2 regions of the Rhizobium sp. PL01 genome follow, and region 1 is predicted to be linked to the other one. Evidence: predicted binding sites of a transcription regulator. Region 1 holds the regulator's gene; the other holds the start of a gene.
What was found. The regulator PhoB, encoded in region 1, activates phosphate uptake and scavenging genes when phosphate is short. The targets are predictions, from matches to a motif close to TGTCATNNANCTGTCAT.

Region 1 (5,900 bases):
GGCAGTGCATGAACAGCGCGTCCTTGTCGGCCTTCGCCATCAGCTGGGCATTGACCTGGAATGGCTGAAAAACGTTGTGGCCGCGGGCGCGGTGTTCCTGGTTCATCGACACCCAGGTGTCTGTCACCACGCAATGGGCGCCGTCTACAGCCTGATCGGCATCATGGTAGAGCTTGATCTCGCCGCCATTGTTGCGTGCCCAGTTGAGGATCTTGTCGTCCGGTTCCGAGCCGAGCGGCACAGCCATGTTCATCCGGTAGCCAAAGCGCGCCGAGCCTTCGATGAAGGAATGCAGCACATTGTTGCCGTCGCCGGTCCAGGCAATCGTCTTGCCCTTTACGGGGCCTGCATGTTCCTCGAACGTCATGATATCGGCCATGATCTGGCAGGGATGCGTCGCATCCGTCAGGCCGTTGATAACAGGCACGGTGGCGTGCTCGGCCAGTTCCAGCAGCCGGTTGTGATCGGTGGTCCGGATCATGATGGCATCGACGTAGCGGGACAGGACCTTGGCGGTATCACCGATGGTCTCGGCGCGGCCGAGCTGCATTTCGGTGCCGGACAGGAACAGTGTCTCGCCGCCGAGCTGGCGCATGCCGACATCGAAGGACACGCGGGTGCGGGTCGAGGGCTTTTCGAAGATCATCGCCAGCATCTTGCCGGCCAGCGGCTTTTCAGCTGTTCCGGCCTTGGTGGCAACCTTACGGACGCGCGCGTCCTCGATGATCGACCTCAGGTCGGCTGTCGTCATGGCAGAAAGATCGAGAAAGTGTCTGGTACCGGCCATTCTATTCAAAGTCCTGTGTTTTTTCAGCGTGTCAGTGGAGCGTCGTTCAGGCAGATGCCTGTCGTCGTTCCACGCTCAGCTGTTCGGCGGCGCGTTCAAGCCGCGCCAGGCCTTCACGGGCTTCTTCGGCCGTCGTCACCAGCGGCGGCAGCAGGCGGATGACATTTTCGCCTGCGGGCACCGCCAGCAGTTTCTCGGCGCGGATGGCCTTCAGGAGATCGGCAGACGGCACTTTGGCCTTGATGCCGAGCATCAGGCCTTCGCCGCGGATTTCCTCGATAATATCGGGGAAACGATCGGCAAGCGACGCAAGCCCCTGCCGGAACACCAGCGACACATCACGGACGTGCTGCAGGAAATCGTCAGCAAGGATGACATCGAGAACAGCATTGCCGACGGCCATCGCCAGCGGATTGCCGCCATAGGTCGAGCCATGGGTGCCGGCGACCATGCCGGAAGCCGCTTCTTCGGTCGCAAGGCAAGCACCGAGCGGAAAACCGCCGCCAATACCCTTGGCGACCGCCATGATATCAGGCGCGACGCCTGCCCACTCATGAGCAAACAGCTTGCCTGTCCGGCCGACGCCGGTCTGGACCTCGTCGAGGATGAGCAGCAGGCCGTATTCGTCGCAGAGGGCACGCAGTTCCTGCATGAATTCCTTTGGCACGGTGCGGATACCACCCTCACCCTGGATCGGCTCGATCAGGATCGCTGCGGTCTCTTCGCTGATGGCAGCCTTCAGGGCGCCCATGTCACCAAACGGCACCTGATAAAAACCGGGTGCCTTCGGGCCAAAACCTTCCAGGTATTTTGCCTGCCCACCGGCGGCGATCGTGGCCAGCGTGCGGCCATGGAAAGCGCCTTCGAAGGTGATGATGTGGAATTTCTCCGGGTTGCCTTTGGAGAAATGATAGCGGCGTGCGGTCTTGATCGCGCATTCCAGCGCCTCTGCGCCGGAGTTGGTGAAGAACACCTTGTCGGCGAACGTCGCTTCCGTCAGGCGGCGGCTGAGGCTCTCCTGTCCGGGAACTTCATAGAGGTTCGACAGATGCCAGACCTTCTCCGCCTGCTCTTTCAATGCCGACACAAGATGTGGATGCGCGTGGCCGAGCGAGTTAACGGCAACACCGGCTGCAAAATCGAGATAGCGGGTGCCGTCCTCGGCGATCAGCCAGACGCCTTCACCGCGCTCGAACCGCAGGGGGGCGCGGGCATATGTGTCATAAAGCGGCGTGGCATCGGCCATGGCGCATGTCTCCTCAAACCATCACGGCAATTGTATAATCGGCGTCGTCAACAGGGCTGTGACCAACCCATAAAAACTCAAAATGCCGCCTTGCGGCGGCAGGGGCACTATCTTCACTTCGCAGTGCGATGTCAACAAAAGCCCATGATTTCCGGCAATTCGCGTACATACAGCGCTCGCAATTTTTTTAGCCGGATACCCTTGCAAAAATGCCACGCATGGCAAGCAAGTTGGGGAAAACTCAGAAATTGATTCGGTGGGATTCCCCGGACTCTTGTCAGGGAGTCCCCCGGGCTCTACGTTAAGAAACAATTACTAGAACGCATGCGGCGGACCTAGTCACCAAAAGTGTTATCGCGTTTCAGCCTCGGATACTATCCAGGGCTCGGTGGAGGATTCGACCATCACCAACGCTGGGAATGGAGACAAGACCATGAATTGGACTGACGAGCGGGTCGAAAAACTCAAGAAATTGTGGGCCGAAGGCTTGAGCGCGAGCCAGATCGCTGCACAGCTCGGCGGCGTCAGCCGTAATGCCGTTATCGGCAAGGTCCACCGGCTCTGCCTGCCAGGCCGCGCCAAGGCCGGCGGCAGCACTGCAACGGCCCGTGCGAAACGCCCGGCACCGTCCGCTGCACCCCGCGCACCGAGCTACACCGCGTCGCGCATGACCGCTACCCGTACAGTGACACGCACCACGGGCGCGACTGTCATGAAGGAAGAAGTCGAAATCGGCGCCATCGAGGATCAGGAAACGGCACCGGCCGGCAACAACGTTGTTATTCCGATGTCGCGCCGCCTCGTCCTGACCGAACTCACCGACCGCACCTGTAAGTGGCCGATCGGCGATCCGATGAAGGAAGAGTTCCACTTCTGCGGCAACGATTCCCCGGATACATCACCTTACTGCACATTCCATGCAAAGCTGGCTTACCAGCCGTCCGGCGAGCGTCGCCGGGCACGCTGAGGCCAGTTCGGCCGTGCGTTTCGTCAACCCCATCCCGTTCGTCCGGGATATCAGCATCTCGAAAATCTTCTATTGCGAGATGCTGGAATTGGCGATCAAACAAGACTTCGGCAATTTTGTCATGTTTGAAACGGGATTTGCCATCCATGACGGCAAATCCCTGGAAACGACGGTCTGGGGACAGCCGTCAGCGGTCACCCAACCGTATGGCCGACACAATATCCTGCTCTATTTCGAACATGATAATCTGGATGGGCTTTTCGAGCGCATCGGCGGCAACGTGAACCTCATCCACCCCATCGAGACGCAAGCCTGGGGGCAGAGGGTCTTCCGCTTTTACGATCCCGACGGGCATCCCATCGAGATTGGCGAACCGCCCGGCAACGCCTGACGGTCCTTCATCATACGAAACTCAGCTTTCCAACGAATAGCCCGCGCCACGCACAGTGCGGATCACGTCCAGCATGTTGGAAAAGTTCAGCGCCTTGCGCAACCGTCCGACATGGACATCAACCGTGCGCTCATCGACATAGATATCGTGCCCCCACACACCGTCCAAAAGCTGCGAGCGCGAAAAGACACGGCCCGGCGAGGCCATGAAGAACTCCAGCAGGCGGAACTCGGTCGGTCCAAGACGGACCTCGCGGGTCTTGCGATGGACGCGATGGGTTTCGCGGTCGAGTTCGATATCGCCGCATTTCAGCAGCGTTGACAGCACTTCGGGTTTGGCCCGGCGCAACATCGCCTTGACCCGCGCCATCAATTCCGGCGTCGAGAATGGCTTGACGACATAATCGTCAGCGCCAGTGGCGAGTCCGCGTACGCGCTCACTCTCCTCGCCGCGTGCCGTCAGCATGATGATCGGCAGACGTTCGGTTTCCGGGCGCTGGCGCAGGCGACGGCACAGTTCGATGCCGGAAACGCCCGGCAGCATCCAATCGAGGATCAAGAGATCGGGAAGGCGTTCCTGCAGGCGCATTTCCGCCTCGTCGCCACGATTGATCGTATCGACTTCGAACCCTTCGGCCTCAAGATTGTATCGGAGGAGGACGCTGAGCGCCTCTTCATCTTCAACAACGGCAATTCTTGGCAACATTCAGTTCAGCTCCTTGGCTCCCGGCCGGTTGGCCGAAGGCTTGCCGAGCGGCTCCAACGGCCGCTCGCGCAATTAGTGCGTAAGAATTTACTTACTTTATCGCGCGATCAATTGCCGATCGCGCCGACCGTGTTGGCCGTGTCATCCTTCGGACGTTCACCGACGGGCTGAGCACCGGTTGCCATGTAGTAGATGGTTTCGGCGATGTTGGTGGCGTGGTCGCCGATGCGCTCGATGTTCTTGGCGCAGAACAGCAGATGCGTGCAGGGTGTGATGTTGCGCGGATCTTCCATCATGTAGGTCAGGAGCTCGCGGAACAGCGACGTGTAGATCGCATCGATCTCGTTGTCGCGCTCGCGGATGCTGTTGGCCTTTTCCGGCGAACGGGACGCATAGACGTCAAGCACTTCCTTGAGCTGAACGAGCGCAAGCTCGGCCAGATGCTCCAGGCCGCGCGCCAGCTGACGCGGCAGGCTGGCGGTCGCGACCGCGATGACGCGCTTGGCGTTGTTCTTGCCGAGATCGCCAACCCGCTCGAGATCGGCTGCAATGCGGATCGATCCCATGATTTCGCGCAGGTCGGCCGCCATCGGCTGACGCTTGGCGATGGTGACGATCGCCTTTTCGCCGATCTGGCGCTCGGCCTCGTCGAGAATGGCGTCGTCGGAAATGACCTTCTGGGCAAGCGCCAGGTCGGAATTGACCAGAGCGCGCACGGATTCGGCCACCATCTGTTCGGCCAGGCCGCCCATCTCGGAGATGCGCCGGGTCAGGTACTTCAGATCTTCGTCGTAGACGGAAGCAATGTGCGTAGACATGATTGTTTTTCCTTGCGATCACAATCCGGGTTGGAAGACTGCCACCCTGCCCTCATGGGAGGGTGGCGAAAGCGTCCTCAGCCGAAGCGGCCCATGATGTAGTCCTGGGTCCGCTGGTCATCCGGATTGGTGAACATCTTGTCGGTGTCGTTTTCCTCGACGAGATTGCCGAGGTGGAACATGGCGGTGCGCTGCGACACACGAGCAGCCTGCTGCATCGAGTGCGTAACGATGACGATCGTGTAGTTTGTGCGCAGTTCGTGGATCAGTTCCTCGACCTTGGCGGTCGCGATTGGATCCAGTGCCGAGCACGGTTCGTCCATCAGGATGACTTCCGGGCTGACGGCAACGGCGCGTGCAATGCACAGGCGTTGCTGCTGACCACCGGAAAGACCGGTGCCGGATTCATGCAGGCGATCCTTGACCTCGTTCCAGAGACCAGCCTTCTGCAGGCTCGACTCGACGATCTGGTCCAGCTCTGCCTTGGTGCGGGCGAGACCGTGGATCTTCGGACCGTAGGTGACGTTCTCGTAGATCGACTTCGGGAACGGGTTCGGCTTCTGGAACACCATGCCGACGCGGGCGCGGAGTTCGACGACGTCGATGCTCGGGTCGTAGATATCACCTTCGTCCAGCGTGATCTTGCCGGTCACCCGGCAGCTGTCGATCGTGTCGTTCATACGGTTGAGTGTCCGCAGGAACGTCGACTTGCCGCAACCCGACGGGCCGATCAGCGCGGTTACGGTGTTTTCACGAACGTTGAGGTTAACATCGAAAAGCGCGCGCTTCTCGCCGTAATAAACCGAAACGTCCTTTCCGATCATCTTGAAGGGAACAGTGTTCATTTTCTGGTCCAGCGCCTTTTCAACTGCTGCTTCTGACATCATGTTCATGTTTCTACCTCACTACCAGCGCCGCTCAAAGCGACGCCGCAACAGGATTGCGCCAAGGTTCATGACGACGAGGAAGATCAAGAGGATCATGAT
Region 2 (5,900 bases), on a different contig from region 1:
ACATAGGTGCCGATACCGCCGAACCAGAGTAAATCGACCGGGCTCTTCAGGATCGCCGTCATGATTTCGAACGGTGTCGCCTGGCTTTTCTCAAGGCCAATCGCCGCCATCGCCTGCGGCGTCAGGGACACTGATTTTTCGGTGCGCGGAATGATCATTGCACCGGCAGAAAGTGTCGATCGGTCATAGTCCTGCCAACTCGAGCGTGGCAGATCGAACATCCGTTTGCGTTCAGCGAAGGATTTTTCGATATCCGGATCCGGATCGATGATGATGTCGCGATGGTCGAAGGCTGCGATCAGGCGGATTTTCTCCGACAGCAGCATGCCGTTTCCGAAAACGTCGCCTGACATGTCGCCAACACCGGCGACGCTGAAGGGGGTCGTCTGGATATCGATGTTCATCTCGCGGAAATGCCGCTTGACGGTTTCCCAAGCACCGCGCGCGGTAATGCCCATCTTCTTGTGGTCGTAACCAGCAGAGCCGCCGGAGGCGAAGGCGTCGTCAAGCCAGAAGCCGGCTTCCTGTGCCAGGCCATTGGCCGTGTCGGAGAAGGTCGCCGTTCCCTTGTCGGCCGCGACGACGAAGTATGGATCGTCGCCATCGAGCCGCAGCGTATCGGCAGGCGGTACGACATCCTGGCCGACGATATTGTCGGTGATCGACAGCATTGTGCGGATAAAGGTCTTGTAGGCTTCGGTGCCGGCCTTGAAGATGTCGTCGCGCGTACCACCGACCGGAAGCTGCTTCGGAACGAAGCCGCCCTTGGCGCCGACGGGCACGATGACCGCGTTCTTGACCTGTTGCGCCTTGACGAGACCGAGCACTTCGGTGCGGTAGTCCTGCGAACGGTCGGACCAGCGAAGGCCGCCGCGTGCCACCTTGCCGAAGCGAAGATGAACGCCTTCTACCTGCGTTCCGTAAACGAAGATTTCGCGGAATGGCCGTGGCTCAGGCAGGCCGTCAAGAACCTTTGGATCGAGCTTGAAGGCCAGCATAGGCTTCGGATTACCATCGGCATCACGCTGGAAATAGTTTGTACGCAGTGTTGCCTGTATGGCGTTGATATAGCGGCGCAGAATCTGGTCTTCGTCGAGGCTTGGAACATCGTTCAATGCCTGTTCGATGCCGGAAAGGAGCTTGGTTGTTAGCTTCGTCTTCAGCTTATCCTCAAGCGTGGGGTCCATCCGGGTGACGAACAGCTTGAAGATGTCGGCAGCAATCGAGGGATACTTGTTCAGCGTGTCGGCAAGGTAGCCTTGCGAATAGGTGATGCCGGTCTGGCGCAGGTAGCGCGCATAGGCGCGCAACACCGTCACGTCGCGGGCGCTCAGCCCTGCAAGCAGGATCAGCCGGTTGAAGCTGTCATCCTCGATGACGCCGTTCCAGGCGGAAAGATAGGCTTCCTCCAGCATTGGACCGGTCCTGTCGAGATTGAGCAGATGCCCGTCACGATGGATCAGTTCCATATCGTGCAGAACGACGAGCCGTTCGCCGCCCTTGGCACAGGAAACGGTAATATCATGGGTCTGTTCGCTGATGACCCGGAAGCCGAGGTTTTCCAGCAGCGGAACGCGGTGCGAGAGCGAGACCGGCTCGCCAGCATGGAAGATCTTCAGCTCGAGTGATTCCGTACCCTTGCCTCGCTTCTGGTAAAACGCGATGTGGATCGGGTCCTCCGGCGAGCAGGCCGCGATATCGGCGAGATCGGCATGGGCCTCAGCTGGCGTGAAAGCCGCTTGATAGGCTTCATTGACGTTGATCGACACGCCGTCATGGCGGGCAAGCAGATTAAACCGATCGATCCAGCGCGTGACGATATCGCGAACGGCCTCTTCCAGTTTGGCCTGCTGCACGCGCGGGGTCTTGCCGCCGGAGCGGCCGATGATGAAGTGGACGCGGGCAAGACCGCCTTCCGGGAAGGCAGGGTAATAGGCAGAAACGCGGCCGTCATAGACGGTTTTCAGGTAGAGCCCGATCTTTTCGCGCACGTCGGAATCATACTGTTCACGCGGCACGTAGACGATAACGGACACGAAACGATCGAAATGGTCGATACGGGGAAGAACCCGGATTCGCGGCCGGTCAGCCAGTTCGTTGATCTGCTCGCAGAAGCTGGCCAAAAGGCCGACGTCGATCTGGAACAGGTCGTCACGCGGGTAGGATTCCAGCGTATTGGTCAGCATCTTGCCGGAATGACCCTGCGGATCGAAGCCGAAATGATCGACGATCTTTTCCACCTTGAAGCGCAGCAGCGGGATTTCCGCCGCCGGGCGCGTATAGGCGCTGGAGGTAAAAAGGCCGACGATGCGCAACTCGCCGGTGACATTACCTGCCTCGTCGAAACGCTTGACGCCGATATAGTCCATATAGGCGCGGCGATGAACGAGCGATTTGACGTTGGCCTTGGTGACGATGAGGAAATCTGGGCCATTCAGGAAAGCGAGGATCTCCGGCGTCGTTAGCACGGCATCCTTGCCCTGGCGCAGCACACGGACATCGGGATTGGACAGAATACCCAGCCCGCGGCCCTCGCCGCGCTCTACGACGGCATTCTCGCCCTTGCCGGAATAGGTGTATTCGCGCATGCCGAGGAAGGTGAAATTGTTTCCACGCAGCCAACGCAGGAAGTCCAGGGCTTCGTCGCGATCACCCTTTTTACGGCTCGGCGCATGATTTTCCAGCTCGTTCATTGCCTGGTCGAGCAGCACCGTCATCTGGCTCCAGTCGCCGACAGCCTGGTGAACCTGCGACAGCACGTTGGCGACGCGTTCCTTCAGGTCCTCCGCTTCCGCCGCGGTCAGCTTGGAAAGGTGAATCTGGATATGGCTGACGCGGCTGGCAGGCTCACTCTTTTCTTCGGGGTCGAAGATCTTAGCCGGCTTGCCTGCTTCGATAACAAGAATTGGATGCACGGCAAGAAAGATGTCGCGGTGGGTGCTCGTCACCTCGCCCATGATCGAATCAAACAGGAATGGCATGTTGCGATCGGTCACGGACAGGACCGAAACGTCGTCGCCGTTGGGGGCGATGCCTTCGATCGTCTGAACGCTGATGACCGGCCTGTCGCTTTCCTTGGAACTGATGGCCGTCAGTGCATGAGCGGCGGTCAGCGCCAGCATGTCCGGCGTATAGGCATCGAGATCGTCATGGCTGGCACGGCGAAACAGGATCTCTGGAGCGAGCATTTTAACCCCCAGCAACTTGCCGGCTTCGCTCACCGCTTCGAAATGACGGTCTTTTTTTGGATTGTATTTGGTGCCCATGACGTAACTCCCCGCAATCACCATTTTGGCCGAACCTAACAGAAGAATTGCCCATGGCGATTGTTTTTGTGGCTATTTTTCGGTCAGATTGATCCAAATCGGAATGGTTTTATGAAATTTTCGACAAGGTTTGACTGATTTTCGAATTCAATCGGTTATAATCGCATATTTCGTTGTTCTCATGAACAAGTCCAAAATGAACCCTTCCGATCTTTTGGCAGTCACAGTTGACAGCGGCATGACTGTCGGGCGATCTGGGCAGGTCGAAACAGCGGAAAATCAGAAATGTCCGAGCCTGCCCCCGGCGCCGTCATCGTCATTTCCAGTCATGTGATTCGCGGATCCGTGGGCAATCGCGCCGCTGTCTTTGCGCTCGAGACTTTGGGTTATCCGGTATGGGCTCTGCCAACGGTTATCCTGCCCTGGCATCCCGGCCATGGGCAATCGACGCGGGTGACGGTCGCTGCCGAGGATTTCGACAGATTGATCGACGATCTCATCCGCGCGCCGTGGACAGGCGAAGTTCGCGCCGTGCTGTCCGGATATCTCGGTGCCGCCCATCAGGCGGAAGGCGTTGCCCGTCTGGTCGAGGCTTTGCGGGTCAAAAATCGGGACCTGTTTTATGCCTGCGACCCGGTGATGGGCGATGTCGGTGGGCTCTACGTGCCGGAGGCGACGGCAATTGCGATGCGTGACCGGCTGCTTCCGCTGGCCTCGCTTGCGACGCCGAACCGGTTCGAACTGTCGTGGCTCTGTGGCGCCGAACTTGAAACAAATACCGCCATTCTGGAGGCCGCCCTGTCGCTTGGGCCGTCACGCATGCTGGTGACGTCGGCGATGCCGATGATGCAGGGTAGCACCGGCAATCTCTATTTATCCGGCAATCACGCGCTGCTTGCCGAGCATCGCCTGATCGACAATCCGCCGAACGGTACCGGCGACCTTCTGGCGGCTCTGTTTGTTGCCCGGCTTCTGGAAGGCTTGAGCGAAGAGCGTGCCTTACAGCTGGCGACCGCCAGCGTCTTCGAAATTATTGCTCGCACCAGTAAGCGTGGTGCGGATGAACTGACGCTTGAGCGGGATGCTGCCAGTCTTGCGACACCGATGGCCATGGTTCAGATGCGCCGGTTGATGCATCCCGGTCAGAAACGCAGGTCTTGATAATGTTCGGCCGATCTACCACTTGCCAGCGCATGCCCTGACCGAATAAACCTTTTCCACCCTACGCAAAACGATACGGAGAATGTCACGGATGTCACCGGCGGCGCGGGCTGCCGTAAATTCGCCTGTGTGCGGCGCACAAAGATGATATGTGCTGCACAGCTGACATGCGAATGTACATCTCAATTGTCTTAAATAGTTGGAGTGATCGAACACCATGCAGCGTTTCCCGGACTATTTGCTGAACGGCTACAACAACTTCATGAATGGCCGCTTCAACGAGCAGCAGCAACGCTACAAGGCCTTGGCCGAAATTGGTCAACAGCCCAAAACCATGGTTATTGCCTGTTGTGATAGCCGTGCGGCCCCGGAAACCATCTTCGACAGCGGTCCGGGCGAGCTTTTCGTGGTGCGCAACGTTGCCAACATGATGCCGCCCTACGAACCGGATGGACATTATCACTCGACATCGGCCGCGCTGGAGTTTGCGGTTCAGGTTTTGAAAGTCAGCGACATCGTGGTCATGGGCCACGGCCGCTGCGGCGGCATCAAGGCTGCGCTGGATGTCAATGCCGAGCCGTTGTCTCCCGGCGACTTCATCGGACGCTGGATGCATCTTCTCAAGCCGGCCGCCGAGCAGATACAGAACAACGAGGTCATGACCGCCGCCGAACGCCAGCGGGCGCTGGAGCGGGTGTCGATCCGCAATTCGATCGCCAACCTGCGCACATTTCCCTGCGTCAAGATTCTCGAGCAGCGCGGCAAGCTGCAGCTGCATGGCTCCTGGTTCGATATATCGACCGGCGAACTCTGGGTGATGGACGGCAAGACCGGCGATTTTGCCCGGCCGGGCGTGTAGTTTCTGAAAGATCGATGTTTTTCGTGTGCGGCGTGCTCGTTGAGGCGGCCGGTGTTTTCATGCGGAGTTACGCTTGAACGCCGGGCAATTCCTGCAGAGCCTGTCGCCGCACCATCTTGTCTACGAACCTGCCGTCCGCACGTGATGGTTTGGTTTGTGCACCTGCGCCAAACCTGAAATAAAAAATCCGCAGTCCGGTTTCCCGGGCTGCGGACCCATGTCATTCCAAAACTGCGCTGGCTTATCGGCCGCCGTCGATCTCGGCGCCGATGATGGCGATTGCCTGCTGATAGACGCTAGCGGCATTCCATCCCTGGATCGCACCGAAATTGGGCTGACCGGGCTGATAGCCGGCGCCGGCAGTCCAGCCGTGACCGCGCAGGAAGTTGGCGGTCGAGGCAAGCGCGTCTGCCTTGGAGCGAACCATGTCGATATGACCGTTGCCGTCGCCATCGACGCCGTATTTCAGCACGTTGGCCGGCAGAAACTGTGTCTGGCCGATTTCGCCATGGGCTGCGCCGCGTGCGTCGGGGCTGAGGTCGCCGCGTTGCACGAGGGTGAGCGCTGCATAGAGCTGGTTGGTGAAAAAGTCGGAACGGCGGCAGTCAAACGAC

Region 2: R6X40_RS16585 (NAD-glutamate dehydrogenase) is a predicted target of PhoB. The motif match lies at 3,494-3,510, and genes of this name have one in related genera.

What each region holds. Positions count from the first base shown of each region.
Region 1 covers NZ_JAWQUM010000005.1:173,583-179,482, reverse strand. The annotation lists gene argF (ornithine carbamoyltransferase) at 1-787, opposite strand, end outside; gene R6X40_RS14060 (aspartate aminotransferase family protein) at 834-2,033, opposite strand; gene R6X40_RS14055 (GcrA family cell cycle regulator) at 2,467-3,000, shown strand; gene R6X40_RS14050 (VOC family protein) at 3,014-3,391, shown strand; gene phoB (phosphate regulon transcriptional regulator PhoB) at 3,413-4,096, opposite strand; gene phoU (phosphate signaling complex protein PhoU) at 4,204-4,914, opposite strand; gene pstB (phosphate ABC transporter ATP-binding protein PstB) at 4,992-5,807, opposite strand; gene pstA (phosphate ABC transporter permease PstA) at 5,820-5,900, opposite strand, start outside.
Region 2 covers NZ_JAWQUM010000006.1:254,598-260,497, reverse strand. The annotation lists gene R6X40_RS16585 (NAD-glutamate dehydrogenase) at 1-3,266, opposite strand, end outside; gene pdxY (pyridoxal kinase PdxY) at 3,552-4,427, shown strand; gene R6X40_RS16575 (carbonic anhydrase) at 4,645-5,286, shown strand; gene R6X40_RS16570 (lytic transglycosylase domain-containing protein) at 5,528-5,900, opposite strand, start outside.